Regions from separate parts of the Kitasatospora sp. NPDC048540 genome, predicted to be linked through region 1. Evidence: predicted binding sites of a transcription regulator. Region 1 holds the regulator's gene; each other region holds the start of a gene.
What was found. The regulator HrcA, encoded in region 1, represses chaperone genes, less so after heat shock. The targets are predictions, from matches to a motif close to TTNGCACTCNGNNNNNCNGAGTGCNAA.
Positions count from the first base shown of each region.

Region 1 (4,502 bases):
GCCGGCCGGGCCGCCGCCGGGGCCGACCTCGCCCTCGCCGGCCAGCTGGATGCGGGTGCCGTTGTCGACACCGGCGGGGATCTTGACGGTGAGGGTGCGGCGGGCGCGGACCCGGCCGTCGCCGGCGCACTCGGGGCAGGGGGTCGGCACCACGGTGCCGAAGCCCTGGCACTGCGGGCAGGGGCGGGAGGTCATGACCTGGCCCAGGAAGGACCGGGTGACCTGGGAGACCTCGCCCTTGCCTCGGCACATGTCACAGGTCTGCGCGGAGGTGCCGGGGGCCGCGCCCTCGCCCGCGCAGGTGGTGCAGGTGACGGCCGTGTCGACCTGGAGTTCCTTGGTGGTGCCGAACGCGGCCTCCTCCAGGGTGATCTCCAGCCGGATCATGGCGTCCTGGCCGCGCCGGGTGCGCGAGCGCGGTCCGCGCTGGCCGCCGGCGGCGCCGAAGAAGGCGTCCATGATGTCGGAGAAGCCGAATCCGGCCGCGCCGAAGCCGCCCGCGCCGCCACCGCCGCCGTTCGGCGACAGCGGGTCGCCGCCGAGGTCGTAGACCTGCCGCTTGGAGGGGTCGGAGAGCACCTCGTAGGCGGCGTTGATCTCCTTGAACCGCTCCTGCGTCTTGGGGTCCGGGTTGACGTCCGGGTGCAGTTCGCGCGCGAGGCGCCGGAACGCCTTCTTGATCTCGTCCTGACCCGCGTCACGTCGGACGCCGAGTACCGCGTAGTAGTCCGTGGCCACCAAATGCTCCGGTTTGTTCCGCCTCTAGAAGTGCTTGCGACTGCTGCGCGCCGGCCTGCGGCGCGTGTGTCCTACGACTCGGCCAGGATCTGGCCCACGTACCGTGCCACCGCTCGCACCGCCCCCATTGTGCCCGGGTAATCCATCCTGGTCGGACCGATCACCCCGAGCTTCGCCACGCTCTGGTCGCCCGAACCGTAACCGACCGAGACCACCGAGGTGGAATTGAGCCCCTCGTAGGCGTTCTCGTGGCCGATCCGGACCGTCATCGTGGCGTCCGCCGTCTCACCCAGCAGGCGGAGCAGGACCACCTGCTCCTCGAGGGCCTCCAGCACCGGCTGGATGGTCAGCGGGAAGTCGTGTCCGAAGCGGGTCAGGTTGGCGGTGCCCGCCAGCATGATCCGCTCCTCGTTCTGCTCGGCCAGCGTCTCGAACAGGGTGGCCAGCACCGCGGTGACGGTCGGCCGGTCGGCCGGCTCGAACGCGGCCGGGAGCTCCTCCAGTGCCGTCGGCACCTCGGGCAGCGGGCGGCCGCCGGCCTGCCCGTTCAGCCGGGCCCGCAGGTCCGCCAGCACGGTGTCGCCGACCGGGCCCGGGCAGTCGACCATCCGCTGCTCGACCCGGCCGGTGTTGGTGATCAGGACCAGCATCACCTTGGCCGGCGTCAGCTGGACCAGCTCGATGTGGCGGACCGTGGAACGGGTCAGCGACGGGTACTGGACCACCGCGACCTGCCGGGTGAGCTGCGCGAGCAGCCGCACCGTGCGGGCCACCACGTCGTCCAGGTCGACCGCGCCCTCGAGGAAGTGCCGGATCGCCCGGCGCTCGGGGCTGGTCATCGGCTTGACCTCGGCCAGCCGGTCGACGAAGAGCCGGTAGCCCTTGTCGGTGGGGATCCGGCCGGCGCTGGTGTGGGGCTGCTGGATGAAGCCCTCCTCCTCCAGCGCTGCCATGTCGTTGCGCACGGTCGCCGGGGAGACCCCGAGACTGTGCCGCTCGACCAGGGCCTTGGAGCCGACCGGCTCCTCGGTGCCCACGTAGTCCTGGACGATCGCCCGCAGCACGGCCAGCCTGCGGTCGTCCAGCGGGCGGGCGGCGGGGCGGGGCTCCACCGCGCGGGACGGCTCGAAGGAACGGGGCTCGTCGACCATGGGCACGCACCTCCGTCTTCGTCCGTTGAGCTGTTGAGTGTCCGATATCTGGCACTCCGGCAGGCAGAGTGCCAGGACCTTACCAGCCAGTGTAAGGCCCGGGTCCGACGGCAGGAACGGGCCGCCCAGGTGATCCTGCCCGCATCGCCGGACGGCACCCGTGGCGCATGGTGCCCGGGGCGGCCGCGAGTGGGAGCATCGGAGGCGAGCGCGACGAGCGAGGGAGCGGCGATGTCGACTTCGGGACAGCACTCCCGGTTCGCCCCCGACCGGGGGCTGACCGGCCGGATGGTCACCACGATGTTCCTGATCGGCCTGGTCTACGTGGGGTTCACCGGGCTGCTGATCGCACTGCTGCGCGGGGCCTGGCCGCTGATCGTCCTGATCTCCGGCGGCCTGTTCGTGGCGCAGTTCTGGTTCAGCGACAAGATCACCGAGCGGGCGATGGGCGCCCACGAGGTCACCCCCGAGCAGTACCCGCAGCTGCACGGCACCATCGACCGGCTCTGCGCGCTGGCCGACATGCCAAAGCCCCGGGTCGCGGTCGCCGTCAACGACATGCCGAACGCCTTCGCCACCGGCCGCAAGCCCGAGAAGGCCGTGGTCTGCGTCACCACCGGGCTGCTGCGCCGGCTGGAGCCCGAGGAGCTCGAGGGCGTGCTCGCCCACGAGCTCTCGCACGTCGCCCACCGGGACGTGGCGGTGATGACCATCGCCGGCTTCCTCGGGGTGCTGGCCGGCGCGATGACCAGGATCGCCCTGTACGGCGGGTTCCTGGGCGGCAACCGCAACAGCAACGACAGCACCGCGGCCATCGCGGCGATCATCATCCCGCTGGTCAGCATCGTGGTGTACGCGATCAGCTTCCTGCTCACCCGCCTGCTCTCGCGCTACCGGGAGCTGGCCGCCGACCGGGCCGCCGCCCAGCTGACCGGCCGGCCGAGCGCGCTGGCCTCCGCGCTGACCAAGGTGACCGGGCAGATCGCCGCCATCCCGACCAAGGACCTGCGCCAGGCGCAGCCGTACAACGCCTTCTACTTCGCCCCGGCGCTGAGCGCCCGGGAGGCCGCCACCCAGCTGCTGTCCACCCATCCGTCGCTGGAGCAGCGGCTGGCGCAGCTGGCGAAGATCTCGGCCGAACTCGGCCGGTGACGAGGAGCTGGACGTGGGATTCCTGGACGCACTGTTCGGCCGGACCAAGCCGGTCCGGCCGGACCTGGACCAGCTCTTCGGGGTGCCCTCGGCGGCGCTGACCCTGGAGGCGGCCGCCGGTTTCCGCCCGACCGGGCTGGGCTCGGTCTGTTTCGCGGCGGTGGAGGGCGGCGCCTTCGCCGAGGTCGAGCGGCAGGTCCGGGCGCTGCTGGACGCCGACACCCCGAACGGCGGGGTGCCGGTGGAGGCCTCGCAGGACGCCTACGGGTACTCCTGGCTGCTCGCCCGGCACACCGCCGAGGAGCTGCCGGACCTGGTCAACGACCTGCACGCGGTCAACAGCGAGCTGGAGGGCAACGGCTTCGGCCCGCAGCTGCTCTGCTCGCTGGTCGGCTTCCGCAACGCGGCGGGGCAGCCGCTGGCGCTGGTCTACCTGTACAAGCGCGGGTCCTTCTACCCGTTCGCACCGGTGCCGGGGGGCGGGGAGAAGCGCAACAGCCCGCTGGAGCTGCAGGTGAAGGCGATGCTCGGCAACGACCTGCGGCTGGAGCAGGACCTGAGCCGCTGGTTCCCGGTCTGGGGTGCGCCCGGGCTCTGAGGCGGCGGCCGCGGGGGCGGGTCGGGGCGGGTGACGGTGCGTCGGGTTCCGTATAGTCCCGGCATGCGCAGCAGGCAGTACGGCCCGGACCTGACCCCGCCGTGGAAGCGGCAGCAGCCCGCCCCCGAGGTGGCGGCCGAGCGTGACCTGGTGGTCGAAGAGGCCGTGACCGGGTTCTGCGGGGCCGTGGTGCGGTGCGAGAAGACCGCCGAGGGGGTGACCGTCACCCTGGAGGACCGCTTCGGCAGGCACCGGGTGTTCCCGCTGACCCCGCGCGGGTTCCTGCTGGAGGGCCGGGTGGTGACCCTGGTGCGGCCGGCCGCCGCGGCGCCCGCGCGCGGTCCGGCCGTGACGGCCTCCGGGTCGCTGGCGGTGCCCGGCGCGCGGGCCCGGGTGGCACGGGAGTCGCGGATCTACGTCGAGGGGCGGCACGACGCCGAGCTGGTGGAGCGGGTCTGGGGCGACGACCTGCGGATCGAGGGCGTGGTGGTGGAGTACCTGGAGGGGATCGACGACCTGCCGGCGATCGTCGACGCCTTCGGGCCCGGCCCGGGGCGCCGGCTCGGGGTGCTGGTCGACCACCTGCTGCCGGGCACCAAGGAGCACCGGATCGCCGCCAGGGTGACCGGCGACCGGGTACTGGTGGTCGGCCACCCGTACATCGACGTCTGGGAGGCCGTGAAGCCCTCCTCGGTGGGCATCGCGGCCTGGCCGCGGGTGCCGCGCGGGGAGTCCTGGAAGGAGGGCGTCTGCCGCCGCCTGGGCTGGCCGGCCGACACCCCGGCCGCCTGGAAGCGGATCCTGGGCTCGGTGCGCAGCTACCGCGATCTGGACCCGGCGCTGCTGGGCCGGGTCGAGGAGCT
Region 1 is NZ_JBEZIR010000024.1:77,143-81,644, reverse strand. It holds gene dnaJ (molecular chaperone DnaJ) at 1-738, opposite strand, end outside; gene hrcA (heat-inducible transcriptional repressor HrcA) at 810-1,889, opposite strand; gene htpX (zinc metalloprotease HtpX) at 2,121-3,041, shown strand; gene AB0D08_RS12760 (hypothetical protein) at 3,055-3,639, shown strand; gene AB0D08_RS12755 (DUF3097 domain-containing protein) at 3,703-4,502, shown strand, end outside.

Region 2 (4,502 bases), on a different contig from region 1:
GTCCAGCATCCGGGCGACCGCCGGCACCTCGGCCAGGTCCGGCAGGGTCAGCGCCACCACCTCGCGCACCGCCGGGCCGCCCGCGACCGCCGACACCGGCACCAGCGCCACCCCGTGGTGGCGCACCGGGTCCAGGGCCAGCCGGGGCAGCACCGCCACCCCGAGCCCCGCCGCCACCAGGCCGACCACCGCGGGGTAGTCGTCGGTGGCGAAGTCGATCCGCGGCGCGAACCCGGCGGCCTCGCACAGCTCCACCAGGTGCCCCCGGCACTGCGGACAGCCGGCGATCCACTGCTCCTGCGAGAGCTGCGCCAGCTCCACCGGGCGGTCGGCGCCCGCCCCGGCCAGCGGATGGCCGGCCGGGACCACCCCGACCAGCGGGTCGTCCAGCAGCGGGCGCACCACCAGGTCCGACCAGTCCGTCGCGGCGGCCGCGGCCGCCGCCTCCAGGGTCGCCTCGGCGCGGGCCTCGCGGGCGGTGGCGTGCGGCGAGGCCGACGGGAGGCCGCCCTGCGAGTGCGGGTGGCGGAAGGCCAGCGCGACCTCGCACTCGCCGGCCCGCAGCATCGCCAGCGCCTCCGGCGGCTCGGCCTCCACCAGCGACACGCGGACCCCCGGATGGTCCGCACGCAACCGGGCGACCGCGGGCGGCACCAGGGTGGAACTCGCGGTCGGGAACGACACCAGCCTGACCCGTCCGGCCCGCAGTCCGGCGATGGCGGCGAGTTCCTCCTCGGCGGCGGACAGCCCGGCCAGGATGCCGTTGGCGTGCTTCACCAGCGCCCGGCCGGCCTCGCTCAGCTGCATGCCGCGCCCGGAGCGGACCACCAGCGGGGTGGCCACCGCCTTCTCCAGCGCCTTCATCTGCTGGCTCACGGCCGGCTGGGTGCAGCCCAGCTCGCGCGCGGCGGCGGAGAAGGAACCGGTCCGGGCGACGGCGCGCAGGACACGGAGGTGGCGGGCTTCGATCATGCCTCAGTTATAAGGCAGCCTTTGGCGTTCGCAAAACCTGGCTGATGAATTCGAGCCCCGCGGGGGCTCCGCCGCCCCCGAGGGTATCCGGCGCCGCGGCAGGGTGCGGACATGCCGGAGGCCCGGCCGCGCCGAAGGGCGCGACCGGGCCTCGGGGCCTGCTGACCGGGGTCAGTGGGAGTGGCCGTGACCGCCGTGCGAGTGGCCGTGGCCGTTGCCCTCGTCCTCTTCCTTCTTCTCCACCACGAGGGTCTCGGTGGTGAGCAGCAGGGAGGCGATGGAGGCGGCGTTCTCCAGGGCGGAGCGGGTGACCTTGACCGGGTCGATGACGCCGGCCTTGACCAGGTCGCCGTACTCGCCGGTGGCGGCGTTGTAGCCGAAGCCCGCCTCCAGGTCGGCGACCTTGGAGGTGATGACGTAGCCCTCGAGGCCGGCGTTCTGGGCGATCCAGCGCAGCGGCTCGGCGAGCGCCTTGCGGACGACCGCGACACCGGTCGCCTCGTCGCCCGACAGGCCCAGGCCGCCGTCCAGCACCTTGGCGGCGTGCACCAGGGAGGCGCCGCCGCCGGCGACGATGCCCTCCTCGACGGCGGCGCGGGTGGCGGAGATGGCGTCCTCGAGGCGGTGCTTGCGCTCCTTGAGCTCCACCTCGGTGGCGGCGCCGACCTTGATGACGCAGACGCCGCCGGCCAGCTTGGCCAGGCGCTCCTGCAGCTTCTCGCGGTCCCAGTCGGAGTCGCTGGCGGCGATCTCGGCCTTGATCTGGCCGACCCGGCCGGCCACGGCGTCGTGGTCACCGGCGCCGTCGACCAGGATGGTCTCGTCCTTGGTGACGGTGACGCGGCGGGCGGTGCCGAGCACCTCGAGGCCGACCTGGTCGAGCTTGAGGCCGACCTCCTCGGAGATCACGGTGCCGCCGGTGAGGACGGCGAGGTCGCCGAGGATCGCCTTGCGGCGGTCGCCGAAGCCCGGGGCCTTGACGGCGACGGCGTTGAAGGTGCCACGGATCTTGTTGACCACCAGGGTCGACAGCGCCTCGCCGTCGACGTCCTCGGCGATGATCAGCAGCGGCTTGGAGGCGCCGCCCTGGAGGATCTTCTCCAGCAGCGGGAGCAGCTCCTGGATGGAGGAGATCTTGCCCTGGTTGATCAGGATGTACGGGTCGTCGAGGATCGCCTCCTGGCGCTCCGCGTCGGTGACGAAGTACGGCGACAGGTAGCCCTTGTCGAACTGCATGCCCTCGGTGAACTCGAGCTCGACGCCGAAGGTGTTGGACTCCTCGACGGTGATCACACCGTCCTTGCCGACCTTGTCGATCGCCTCGGCGATCAGCTCGCCGACCTGGGTGTCCTGTGCGGAGAGGGAGGCGACGGCGGCGACGTCGTCCTTGCCCTCGATCTCACGGGCGATGGACAGCAGGTGCTCGGAGACGGCGGCGACGGCCTTGTCGATGCCCTTCTTGAGGGCGGCCGGGCCGGCGCCGGCGGCGACGTTGCGCAGGCCCTCGTTGACCAGGGCCTGGGCCAGCACGGTGGCGGTGGTGGTGCCGTCACCCGCGACGTCGTTGGTCTTGGTGGCGACCTCCTTGACCAGCTGCGCGCCGAGGTTCTCGTACGGGTCGTCGAGCTCGACCTCACGCGCGATGGTCACACCGTCGTTGGTGATGGTGGGGGCGCCGAACTTCTTGTCGATGACGACGTTGCGGCCCTTGGGGCCGATGGTCACCTTGACCGTGTCGGCCAGCTTGTTCACGCCGCGCTCCAGCGAGCGGCGGGCGTCCTCGTCGAACTGCAGGGTCTTCGCCATGATCCCGATTCCTCAGAAAGTGCCTGGTTTACGTGAGCCAACAACCGCGCCCCGGGCCCCTGTCACTTGAGGACACGGATCCGGGGCGGGCGGAGACGTCTTACTTCTCGATGATGGCGAGAACGTCGCGAGCCGAGAGGACCAGGTACTCCTCGCCCTGGTACTTCACCTCGGTGCCGCCGTACTTCGAGTAGAGCACGATGTCGCCCACGGCGACGTCGAGCGGAAGGCGCTGGCCGTCCTCGAAGCGGCCCGGGCCGACGGCCAGGACGACGCCCTCCTGGGGCTTCTCCTTGGCGGTGTCCGGGATAACCAGGCCGGAGGCCGTGGTGGTCTCGGCGTCGAGCGGCTGGACCACGATGCGGTCCTCGAGCGGCTTGATGGCAACCTTGCTGCTGGTGGTCACGTCCGAGCTCCCCTTCGGAGATTACGGGGTTGTCTAACAGGTAGGTGTCGCGGTGTCCGCAGGCCTGCCGTCGCGGGGGTCAGGCATGCTCCATCGCGTTAGCACTCACCCTGGGGAGAGTGCCAGGAATGACCATAGGCGCCGGTTAGCACTCAGTCAACCAGAGTGCCAATGGCGCGGCCGGTCGTTCGATCCGGGCCGAGTACCCGTACTCATGTGCGGCCCGGGCCGCGGCGGGCAGAATGCGGGGGTGCCCGCCGACTCGCAGACGCCACCACACCCCGGCCCAGGCCCGTCTGACGACGGGTCACCGAGACCGGGCGGCGCCCTCGCGCTCGGTCTGCTGGTGCTCGCGCTGGACGTCTGGCTGGCCGGCCTGGCCGTGCTGTTCCTGCTGCTCTCCGCGGTCAGCCACCCGTTCCCGTGGGTCGACTACCCTGCCGCCGGCGAGCCGGCCGGGCACCACCGGCGGGCGGTGCACACCCCGCTGACGGTCGCCGGGGCGAGCGCGGCGGCGCTCGCCCTCAGCGCGGTACTGCTGGCCCTGCGCCGCCACCGGGCCGCGGCCGCCGTCCAGACCGTCCTGCTGGCCGCGGTGCTGGCGGCGGCGCTGGCCCTCTGGGCGGCCCGGCCCGCGCCGCCGGCCGCCGGGCCCCCGCCGGCCCCGCACGCGCCCTGCCGGCCCGGCGCGGCCTGCTGAGGGCCGGGGCGCCGGGCGGCGGCCGGTGGCACCGCACCGGCTGATCGACAATGGGGGCGTGGAGATCGAATCGTTCCGGGCCCTGCTGACCGACCGGGGCCGCGCGCTGCTGGCCGAACTGCGGGAGTTCACCGCCGGCGAGGAGCTGGCGCTGGCCACCCGGCTGCGCCGGGAGTACCCCGCCGAGCTGGTGCGGGCCGCCTTCGAGCAGGCCCGGCTGCGGCAGCGGGCCCGCGCCAAGTTCGGCGCCGACGCCGACCTCATGTACTTCACGCCCGACGGTGTGGAGCAGGCCACCCGGCGCAGCGTGGCCGAGTGGCGGGCCGGGCGGTTCGCCGCACTCGGGGTGCGGCGGCTGGCGGACCTGTGCTGCGGGATCGGCGGCGACGCCATCGCGCTGGCCCGGGCCGGGGTCGCGGTGCTGGCGGTCGACCGCTCGCCGCTGACCTGCGCGGTGGCCGAGGCCAACGCGGCCGCGCTGGGCCTGGCGGACCTGGTGGAGGTGCGCTGCGCGGACGTGGCCGACGTCGACGTGGCGGGCTTCGACGCGGTGTTCACCGACCCGGCCCGGCGGACCGCGCGCGGGCGGGTCTTCGACCCCGAGGCGTACTCGCCGCC
Region 2 is NZ_JBEZIR010000093.1:24,694-29,195, reverse strand. It holds gene AB0D08_RS29040 (LysR family transcriptional regulator) at 1-972, opposite strand, end outside; gene groL (chaperonin GroEL) at 1,144-2,778, opposite strand; gene groES (co-chaperone GroES) at 2,879-3,184, opposite strand; gene AB0D08_RS29025 (hypothetical protein) at 3,435-3,884, shown strand; gene AB0D08_RS29020 (class I SAM-dependent methyltransferase) at 3,943-4,502, shown strand, end outside.
Region 2: a site for HrcA is predicted at 3,330-3,356, ahead of groES (co-chaperone GroES). Genes of this name have one in related genera too.

Region 3 (4,502 bases), on a different contig from region 1:
GCGCGGCCCTGGCCGTCCGCGCGCTGCGTGAGGCGGGGCTGGCCGAGCCGCTGGTGGCGGAGGTGGCCCGGCTGGTCCGGCTCACCGTCACCCACGACCCCGCGCCCGGGGACCGCAACGGCGAGGTGCTCTGCGACGCGGACCTGGCCGTCCTCGGCGGCTCCCCCGAGCAGTACGCGGCCTACGCGGCGGCCGTCCGCGCGGAGTACGGCTTCGTCCCCGAGGACGCCTTCCGGGCCGGCCGCGCGGCGGTCCTGCGCCAGCTGCTCGGCCTGCCCGCGCTCTACCGCACCGAGGCGGCCCGGGCCCGCTTCGACGCGGCGGCCCGGGCCAACCTGGCGGCCGAGCTCAGCTCGCTCGAAGGGTAGCCCTGCGCCGCCGCAGCCCGGCGGCGGTCAGCCGGGCGACCAGTTCCCTGCTGGAGACCGGCCGGGCCCCCTGCGCGACGGCCCGGTCGTACCGGTCGCCGGGGAGGTCGTAGTGGTCGCGGTCGAAGCCCCTCGCGGGAACGCCCAGTTCGGCCGCGAACGCGTGCAACTCGTCGTACGAGACATCGCTGACCAGGTGCGACCAGAGCCGGCCGTGGCCGGGCCAGGCGGGCGGGTCGATCAGGATCACGAGAGCTTGCCGACCGGCGCGACGACCCGGCCCTCCTTGCCGCACACCCAGTGCGGGTCCGGGCCGAGCTCGGGCTCCACGCCCAGCGCGTGCGGGTCGCCGTCGGCGGCGCACTCCTCGCACAGCGGCCAGCGGCCGTACGCCTCCAGCAGCGCGTCCTGGACGTCCTGGGCGACCAGCCCGAGCACGTACGCGGTGCCGTCCGGCCACTGCTCCAGCCACCACCGGCGGTGCGTCACGGCGTCCTCGACCAGCGAGACCACGGCGGCGTCCGCCACGTCCCGGGCGGTCAGGTCGGCGAGGATCAGCGCCCGGGCGCTGTGCAGTGCGGCTTCGATCTCAGGGCTGGCCATCCGCCCATTGTCCCAAATCCCGCTGGGCCGCGAACGCCGCGAGGGCGGTCTCCCTGGTGTGGGGAGACCGCCCTCGCGGACGATCCGAACTCGCCGATCCTAGAAGGAGGATCAGAAGTCCATGTCACCGCCCGGCATGCCGCCGCCGGCCGGCGCGCCGGCCTTCTCGGGCTTGTCGGCGATGACGGCCTCGGTGGTGAGGAAGAGCGCCGCGATGGAGGCGGCGTTCTGCAGCGCGGAGCGGGTGACCTTGGCCGGGTCGATGATGCCCGCGGCGATCAGGTCGACGTACTCGTTGGTGGCGGCGTTCAGGCCGTGGCCGGCGGGGAGGTTGCGCACCTTCTCCACCACGACACCGCCCTCGAGGCCGGCGTTGGTCGCGATCTGCTTGATCGGGGCCTCCAGCGCGACCTTGACGATGTTGGCACCGGTGGCCTCGTCGCCCTCCAGCTCCAGCTTGTCGAACGCGACACCGGCCTGCAGCAGCGCGACGCCACCACCGGCGACGATGCCCTCCTCGACGGCGGCCTTCGCGTTGCGGACGGCGTCCTCGATGCGGTGCTTGCGCTCCTTGAGCTCCACCTCGGTGGCCGCGCCGGCCTTGATGACGGCCACGCCGCCGGCCAGCTTGGCGAGGCGCTCCTGGAGCTTCTCGCGGTCGTAGTCCGAGTCGCTGTTCTCGATCTCGGCACGGATCTGGTTCACGCGGCCGGCGACCTGGTCGCTGTCGCCGCCACCGTCGACGATGGTGGTCTCGTCCTTGGTGATGACCACCTTGCGGGCGGTGCCCAGCAGGTCGACGCCGGCGTTCTCCAGCTTGAGGCCGACCTCCTCGGAGATGACGGTGCCACCGGTGAGGATGGCGATGTCGCCGAGCATGGCCTTGCGGCGGTCACCGAAGCCCGGGGCCTTGACGGCGACCGACTTGAAGGTGCCACGGATCTTGTTCACGACCAGGGTCGACAGGGCCTCGCCCTCGACGTCCTCGGCGATGATGACGAGCGGCTTGCCGCTCTGCATGACCTTCTCCAGCAGCGGGAGCAGGTCCTTGACCGAGGAGATCTTGGAGTTGGCGATCAGGATGTACGGGTCCTCGAAGGACGCCTCCATCCGCTCCAGGTCGGTGGCGAAGTAGGCGGAGATGTAGCCCTTGTCGAAGCGCATGCCCTCGGTGAGCTCGAGCTCCAGACCGAAGGTGTTGCTCTCCTCGACGGTGATGACGCCTTCCTTGCCGACCTTGTCCATCGCCTCGGCGATGAGCTCGCCGATCTGGGTGTCGGCGGCGGAGATGGAGGCGGTGGAGGCGATCTGCTCCTTGGTCTCCACGTCCTTGGCCTGCGCGAGCAGCTGGTCGGAGACGGCCGCGACGGCCTTCTCGATGCCGCGCTTCAGGGCCATCGGGTTGGCGCCGGCGGCGACGTTGCGCAGGCCTTCCTTGACCAGGGCCTGGGCGAGCACGGTGGCGGTGGTGGTGCCGTCACCGGCGACGTCGTCGGTCTTCTTGGCGACCTCCTTGACGAGCTCCGCGCCGATCTTCTCGTAGGGGTCCTCGAGCTCGATCTCCTTGGCGATGGAGACACCGTCGTTGGTGATCGTGGGGGCGCCCCACTTCTTCTCAAGGACGACGTTGCGGCCCTTGGGGCCAAGCGTCACCTTGACGGCGTCGGCAAGCTGGTTCATCCCGCGCTCAAGGCCGCGGCGAGCTTCCTCGTCAAACGCGATGATCTTTGCCATGTGAAGTGGTCCTCCGGGACGCGATCGACTGCACCGGACCGAAGGGTGCCCGCGACGGACGGCCCTGCGAGCGGGGGTCCTGTCCCCTACCGCTCCCGGGAGGCCTCACCGACCCGATCCGTTGTCACTCTCATGCTGTGAGTGCTAACGCCAATGATTAGCACTCTCGGGTGGCGAGTGCAAGCCCGTTCGCGGGGTGTCCCGACATGGCGGCAGGCCCGCACGGGGGTGCCGTACGGGCCTGCTGCCGTTGATCTGTGGCCGCCAGCTCGTTGACCGAGCCGAGGTTCCGCAGGTCGAAGAGGTCACGCAACCAGCGCGCGGACCATGTCCGCCTGCGGACCCTTCTGCCCCTGGGAGATCTCGAACTCGACCCGCTGGCCCTCCTCGAGGGTGCGGTAGCCGTCCATCTGGATCGCGCTGTAGTGGACGAAGACGTCCGCACCACCGTCGACCGCGATGAAGCCGTAGCCCTTCTCGGCGTTGAACCACTTGACGGTGCCCTGAGCCATTCCGAACTCCCCTTGTGCTGTGCTGGCCCTTCACGGACCCGCACGGTGCGGGTCCAGAGGTCTGGAAGGCCGGCCCGGGGAACCCCCCCTGGGCGCAGCCGTGCACGCCGCAGACCACCACCCGGAGGCCCGCGGAGGGCGACCGGAACGCGGGTGAATGCGTCGACCGCGGCTGAATGTATCCGGACATGCGCCCTCTGCAACAGGCCCAACTTTTGGGCAGAAGCTACGGACTGCAGGGGATATGACGGGATGAAAGCGGCACTTGCGAGCAATTGACGCCGGACATCGCGGACCAATGCCGCAAATTGCCGAAATAATTATGACGGCGGCCTGACAGATCGGCCTCACGTTCGATGCGGCGGGTCTCAACGAGCGGACAGGCGCTGCGTATCCGACCGGCGGGCGGGTACAGGCCCCCTCGAATCGGCCTCGAACACCCCGGTGCCCCGCACTCTATACCCAGCCACATGCGGAAATGTCCGCCGCAATGGCCGCGGGCCGCCGCCGGGGCGGAATTCGGGGATTCCGTTCCCGGCAGCGGCCCGGGGCTGCTGCGTGCGGGTATTCGCGGCCGCGGCCGCCGTGGTGCGGACGGGGTCAGCAGCCGCCGGCCACGGCGGGGATGATCGAGACGGCCGCGCCGTCCTTGACCACCGCGTCCAGGCCGCCGTCGAAACGCACGTCGTCGTCGTTGACGTAGACGTTGACGAAGCGCCGCAGCTGGCCGGCGTCGTCCAGGATCCGGGCGGAGATGCCCGGGTGGTTGCGCTCCAGGTCCTTGACCACCTCGGCCAGGGTGGCGCCCTCGGCGGTGACCTCGGCCCGGCCGTCGGTGTAGGTGCGCAGGATGGTGGGGATGCGGACGGTGGCGCTCATGGGCGGCTACTCCTTGCTGCGGGGTGGGGGGAGGGCTCAGGCGGAGGCGAGACCGGCGGCGCGGAACGACTCCAGGGTCGGCCGGATGGTGGCGGTCAGGCCGGCGTCGGCGACCGCGTCCAGGGTCTTCAGGCCGTCGCCGGTGTTGATCGCGACGGTCTCCTTGGCCGGGTCCAGCTGCCCGGTCTCCACCAGCTTCTTCAGCACGCCGATGGTCACCCCGCCCGCGGTCTCGGCGAAGATGCCCTCGGTGCGGGCCAGCAGCTTGATCGCCTCGACCACCTCGGCGTCGGTGACGTCCTCGACGGCGCCGCCGGTGCGGCGGGCGATGTCCAGCACGTACGGGCCGTCGGCCGGGTTGCCGATCGCCAGCGACTTGGCGATGGTGTCCGGCTTGACCGGGCGG
Region 3 is NZ_JBEZIR010000077.1:18,255-22,756, forward strand. It holds gene AB0D08_RS26265 (hypothetical protein) at 1-368, shown strand, start outside; gene AB0D08_RS26270 (DUF4031 domain-containing protein) at 349-618, opposite strand; gene AB0D08_RS26275 (hypothetical protein) at 615-971, opposite strand; gene groL (chaperonin GroEL) at 1,083-2,705, opposite strand; gene AB0D08_RS26285 (cold-shock protein) at 3,011-3,217, opposite strand; gene AB0D08_RS26290 (MoaD/ThiS family protein) at 3,818-4,096, opposite strand; gene thrC (threonine synthase) at 4,133-4,502, opposite strand, start outside.
Region 3: a site for HrcA is predicted at 2,827-2,853, ahead of groL (chaperonin GroEL). Genes of this name have one in related genera too.

Region 4 (4,502 bases), on a different contig from region 1:
GGTTCAAGTTCTCCACGTACGCGACGTGGTGGATCCGGCAGGCGATCACCCGGTCGATCGCCGACCAGTCCCGGACCATCCGGCTCCCCGTCCACCTGGTCGAGGAACTCGGCCGGATTCGGCGGGTCCAGCGCGAGAAGGCCAAGGAGCTCGGGCGTGAGCCGGAGCCGGCCGAGGTCGCCGTCGAGCTGGACATCAGCGAGCAGCGGGTCAAGGACGTGCTCGACTGGGCCCGTGACCCGGTGAGCCTGAACATGTCGGTCGACGACGAGGGCGAGACCCAGTTCGGCGACCTGGTGGAGGACACCGGCGCGGTCTCGCCGGAGGACGCCGTGATGGTGATGCTCCGCCGCGAGGAGCTGGACACCCTGATCGACCGGCTGGACGACCGGACGGCGTCGATCATCCGGTCCCGGTACGGCATGGAGGACGGTCGCGAGCGGACGCTCACGGAGGTGGGCAAGCAGCACGGCCTGACCCGCGAGCGCATCCGGCAGATCGAGAAGCACGCGCTGGCCGAGCTCAAGAAGATCGCGGACCACGCGGGCTTCGAAGCCGCCTGACCGAGCGGGCAGGCGGGGACGCAGGCGAGCGGGGAAGCGGTTGAGGGCCCCGGTACGGCCACGGCTGTACCGGGGCCGACTCCTGCGGCGCCCGGGCCCGACCGGGGGCGGGTCGGCACGGCCTACGCTTGAACGCGCAGGGACACCACGGGAGGCAGCGGACGATGGGTGAGCAGGACAAGGACCAGGACCGGAACCGGGCGGGCGCCCGGGACGGCGGTCGGGGACAGGAACCGCGGACCCCGGCGGCCAAGGCGAAGCTGGTCTTCGCGGACCCGCTGGAGCGGCAGACCAGCGACGACACGGATCAGGGCTGGGGAGAGCGTCCCGGTGGCGGAGAGGGCAGCGGGCGAGGGCTCGACTGGTACCTGAGCCAGCGGCCGCCCCACCACGGGGACTGACCGGCGGAGTCGGGCGACCGGGGGACCTCGCACTACGGGCGACCGGTCGCGACCGGTCGCGGACGGTACGGGGACAGGAGCGGGGACGGAGCGGCGGACCCCGGAGCTGCGGCGGCGCCGAAGGTCAGCGCTGGTCGACCAGGGCGCCCCGGATCTCGGTGAGCAGGACGATCGGTCACGGGTGAACGCCTGGCTGTCCGGCTGCCCGGCTGCCCGGTCGACGGTCGCGACGGGTCACCCCGTGGGCGCGCCACTCTGCGTACAGATCGCCGGACCTGCCGCTGCCGGCCCCGGCGGCGGGCCGTGCCGTAGGGGCCCGGCGGTGAGGGCCGTGGCCGCCGCCAGCAGGCCGACGGCCAGGATGCCCGGCCGGAGTCGTACCGCCTGCCGGAGCCGGTGGCGGCTTCCGACGCCGCGCCGGATCGGCGGGAAGTCGGGGACCTCCTGTCGCGGAGGCACCTCGGGCGCGGGAGGCGGGGGAGCGGAGTGCCGGGCCGGGTGCGGGGCGAGGCGGGCCTGGAGGTTGGTGGTGAGGTGGGCTGCCGTGGTCATGGTCGGGCACCGCCTTCGAGGCTGGATCGGTACCGGCCCGCGGCCGGGCCTGCGGAACTCAGCCTGCGTCCACGCCGGATCCCTGGGAATGCCCCGGCGAATTCCTGTGGACAACCCCGCCCTGTGGATAACTTCCATCCCCCGTGGGGGTGAGCCGAGGGGATGCGTTGACGCCGCTGACGACCGCCCCGCCCCGCGCCCCCGGCCCCGCCCCGCGGCCCCGCGCCACCGTACGAACCGCGACGGCCCGGTGCCACCGCATCTCTGCGGCGGCACCGGGCCGTCATACGTCTTGCGTCACCGCATCCGGGCGCGCACCGGCATCGAGCGCGTCGGACCTGCGCGGGTCGACCCCGCGCCACCTCGCTCCCGGCGCGCTACCGCAGTCTCAGCTCGCGGCCGGCGCGGAGGCCGTCGACGAGGACGAGCTCGACGACGAGGCGGACGAGCCGCCGGCAGCCGGCGCCGAGGAGGCGGAGGAGCCGCTGGTGGACGAGGAACCGGAGGCCCCGGACGTCACCGAGCTGCTGGACGAGGAGCGGCTGTCGGTCCGGTAGAAACCCGAGCCCTTGAAGACCACACCCACGGCCGAGAAGACCTTGCGGAGCTTCCCCTGGCACTCGGGGCACGTGGTCAGGGCCTCGTCGGTGAACTTCTGCACCGCCTCCAGGCCGGTCCCGCACTCGGTGCACTGGTACTGGTACGTGGGCACTTGCTCTTCCTCCTGCACTTCCCCCTGGCACTCTGGCCTGATGAGTGCTAACGATGGTCAATGATGCGGTATTCCGTTGACTGAGTCCAGCGCTCCGGGCGTGATCCGGGTGTGATCCCGGTCGGATCAGCCCTCCACCGTGGCGATCTTGGCGGTCTTCGCGGCGAGGCCGCCGCTGCGTGCGACGGTCCGGCTCCGGCTGCCGGGGGCGACCAGAAGCTGCCGCAGGGTGACCAGGCCGACCAGGCCGAGGCCGGCCCCGGCGATCGGGACCAGGAAGCCGGCCGACGGCCCGTGCAGGTCGATCAGCTGGCCGGCCACGGTCGAGCCGATCGCCAGGCCGAGGCCGATGGCGCCGGTGAGCCAGGTGAACGCCTCGGTCTTGGCGCCGTCCGCGACCAGCGTCTCCACCAGGGTGTACCCGGTGATCAGCGTGGGTGCGATGGCGAGGCCGCAGAACAGACCGGCGACCGCGAGCGCGGTCAGGTTGGGCATCGCCCACAGCGTGGAGCAGCCGAGCACCAGCAGCGCGTAGCAGAACAGCATCCGCTGCCGGGCCGAGCGCTTCCAGCCGACCAGGCCGTAGAGCACGCCCGCGATCATCGAGCCGCCGGCGAAGATCCCGTAGACGGTGCCGTTGGCGCCGGCCTGTCCGGCCGACTCGGCGAAGGCGGTGACCGAGACCTGCATGGCGCCGAAGACGGTGCCGACGCCCAGGAACGAGGCGGCCAGCAGCCGGACGCCGGGGGAGGCCAGGGCGGAGACCCGCCGGACACCCTCGACCCGGGGGTGCCGGGCGGGGGCGGTGCGCCGCTGGGCGGCGAAGGCCAGTCCGCCGGCCACGGTCAGTGCGGCCTCGGCGATCAGGCCGGCGGCGGGGGACGCCTGGGTGGCGATCGCGGTGGCCAGGACCGGGCCGATCACGAAGGTGAACTCGTCGGTGACCGACTCGAAGGCGAAGGCCGTGTTGAGCATGGCCGGCCGGTCGGACAGGCGGCCGACCCAGCGGGCCCGGACCATCGCGCCGATTTGCGGCACGCTGGCACCGGCCGGCGCGGCGGCCAGGAACAGCGTCCAGACCGGGGCGTGGCCGAGGGCCAGCGAGATCAGGGCGCCGACGGAGACCGCGTGCACGGCGATGCTGGGCAGCAGGACCGCGGCCTGGCCGTAGCGGTCGGCCAGCCGGCCGGTCTGCGGGCCGACGAGGGCCTGCGCGACGGCGGAGACCGCCGCCACGGCGCCGGCCGTGCCGTACGAGCCGTGGGTCTGGAAGACCAGCAGCACGATGCCCAGGCTGAGCATCGCGTAGGGCAGCCGGGCGGCGAAGGCCGGGGTCAGGAACGTCCAGGCGCCGGGGGTGCGGAGCAGCGCTCCGTAACCCGCCCGGGCGGGGGTGTCGGGGCTTTCGACCGTTCGGCGGGCCGTCACGGTCGGTCCTTCCTGCTGCCTGGTAGCGCGGAACAGGGCAGGGAAAAGCCCCGACGGCGCCGAGAGTCGTCCTCTCGCGCGTCGACCGGGGTAGATACCGGGTCCGGCTGGCCGGGTCGTGGAAGCGGGGGCCAGAGAAGTTCAGTTCAACTGCGGACCGCGGCCGCCGAGCGGTCGCGCCAACTCTGCTTCAGGCAGATGTTGCGGGTGGTTCAGTCTTGAAAACGAAAACGCTGATAACGCCTATATACCTTCATCCTAGCGGGTCATGGCAAGCCCCGGCTGGTAACGGAAGGTGAACAGAGGCACACCCCTGCCGTTCCGACGCGCACGGCCCTGTACACACCGCGGGTCCCTGACTCCCCACGTCCCCGGCACCCCGGGTCCCCGCCCGCTACCTGCCCGCTACCCGTCCGCCTGCCGTCCGCGCAGCCAGCCGGCCAGCTTGCCGCCCTTGTCCACGGCGCGCAGCCGCCGCTCCGCGGCCTCGCCGACCTCCTCGGTGGTGACCACCAGCAGCTCGTCCCCGGCGCGCAGCACGGTGGCCCGCTCCGGTACGAAGCTGGAGCCGTCGCGCACCACCAGGGTCACGGCGGCGCCCTTGGGCAGCCGCAGTTCGCCGACCTCGACGCCGGAGATCCGTGAGCCGGCCGCGAGCGAGACCGACAGCAGGTGGCCGTGGAGCTTCTCCAACGGCGCGGACTCGATGCCGAGGTCCTGGCCGATCGAGCCCTCGCCGATCCGCAGGCGCTTGGCGACCAGCGGCAGGGTCGGACCCTGGAGCAGGGTGAAGACCACGACCAGGATGAAGACGACGTTGAACAGCTCCTGGGCCCTCGGTACGTC
Region 4 is NZ_JBEZIR010000015.1:33,002-37,503, forward strand. It holds gene AB0D08_RS08985 (sigma-70 family RNA polymerase sigma factor) at 1-563, shown strand, start outside; gene AB0D08_RS08990 (hypothetical protein) at 728-964, shown strand; gene AB0D08_RS08995 (FmdB family zinc ribbon protein) at 1,905-2,228, opposite strand; gene AB0D08_RS09000 (MFS transporter) at 2,355-3,656, opposite strand; gene AB0D08_RS09005 (potassium/proton antiporter) at 4,062-4,502, opposite strand, start outside.
Region 4: a site for HrcA is predicted at 2,253-2,279, ahead of AB0D08_RS08995 (FmdB family zinc ribbon protein). Genes of this name have one in related genera too.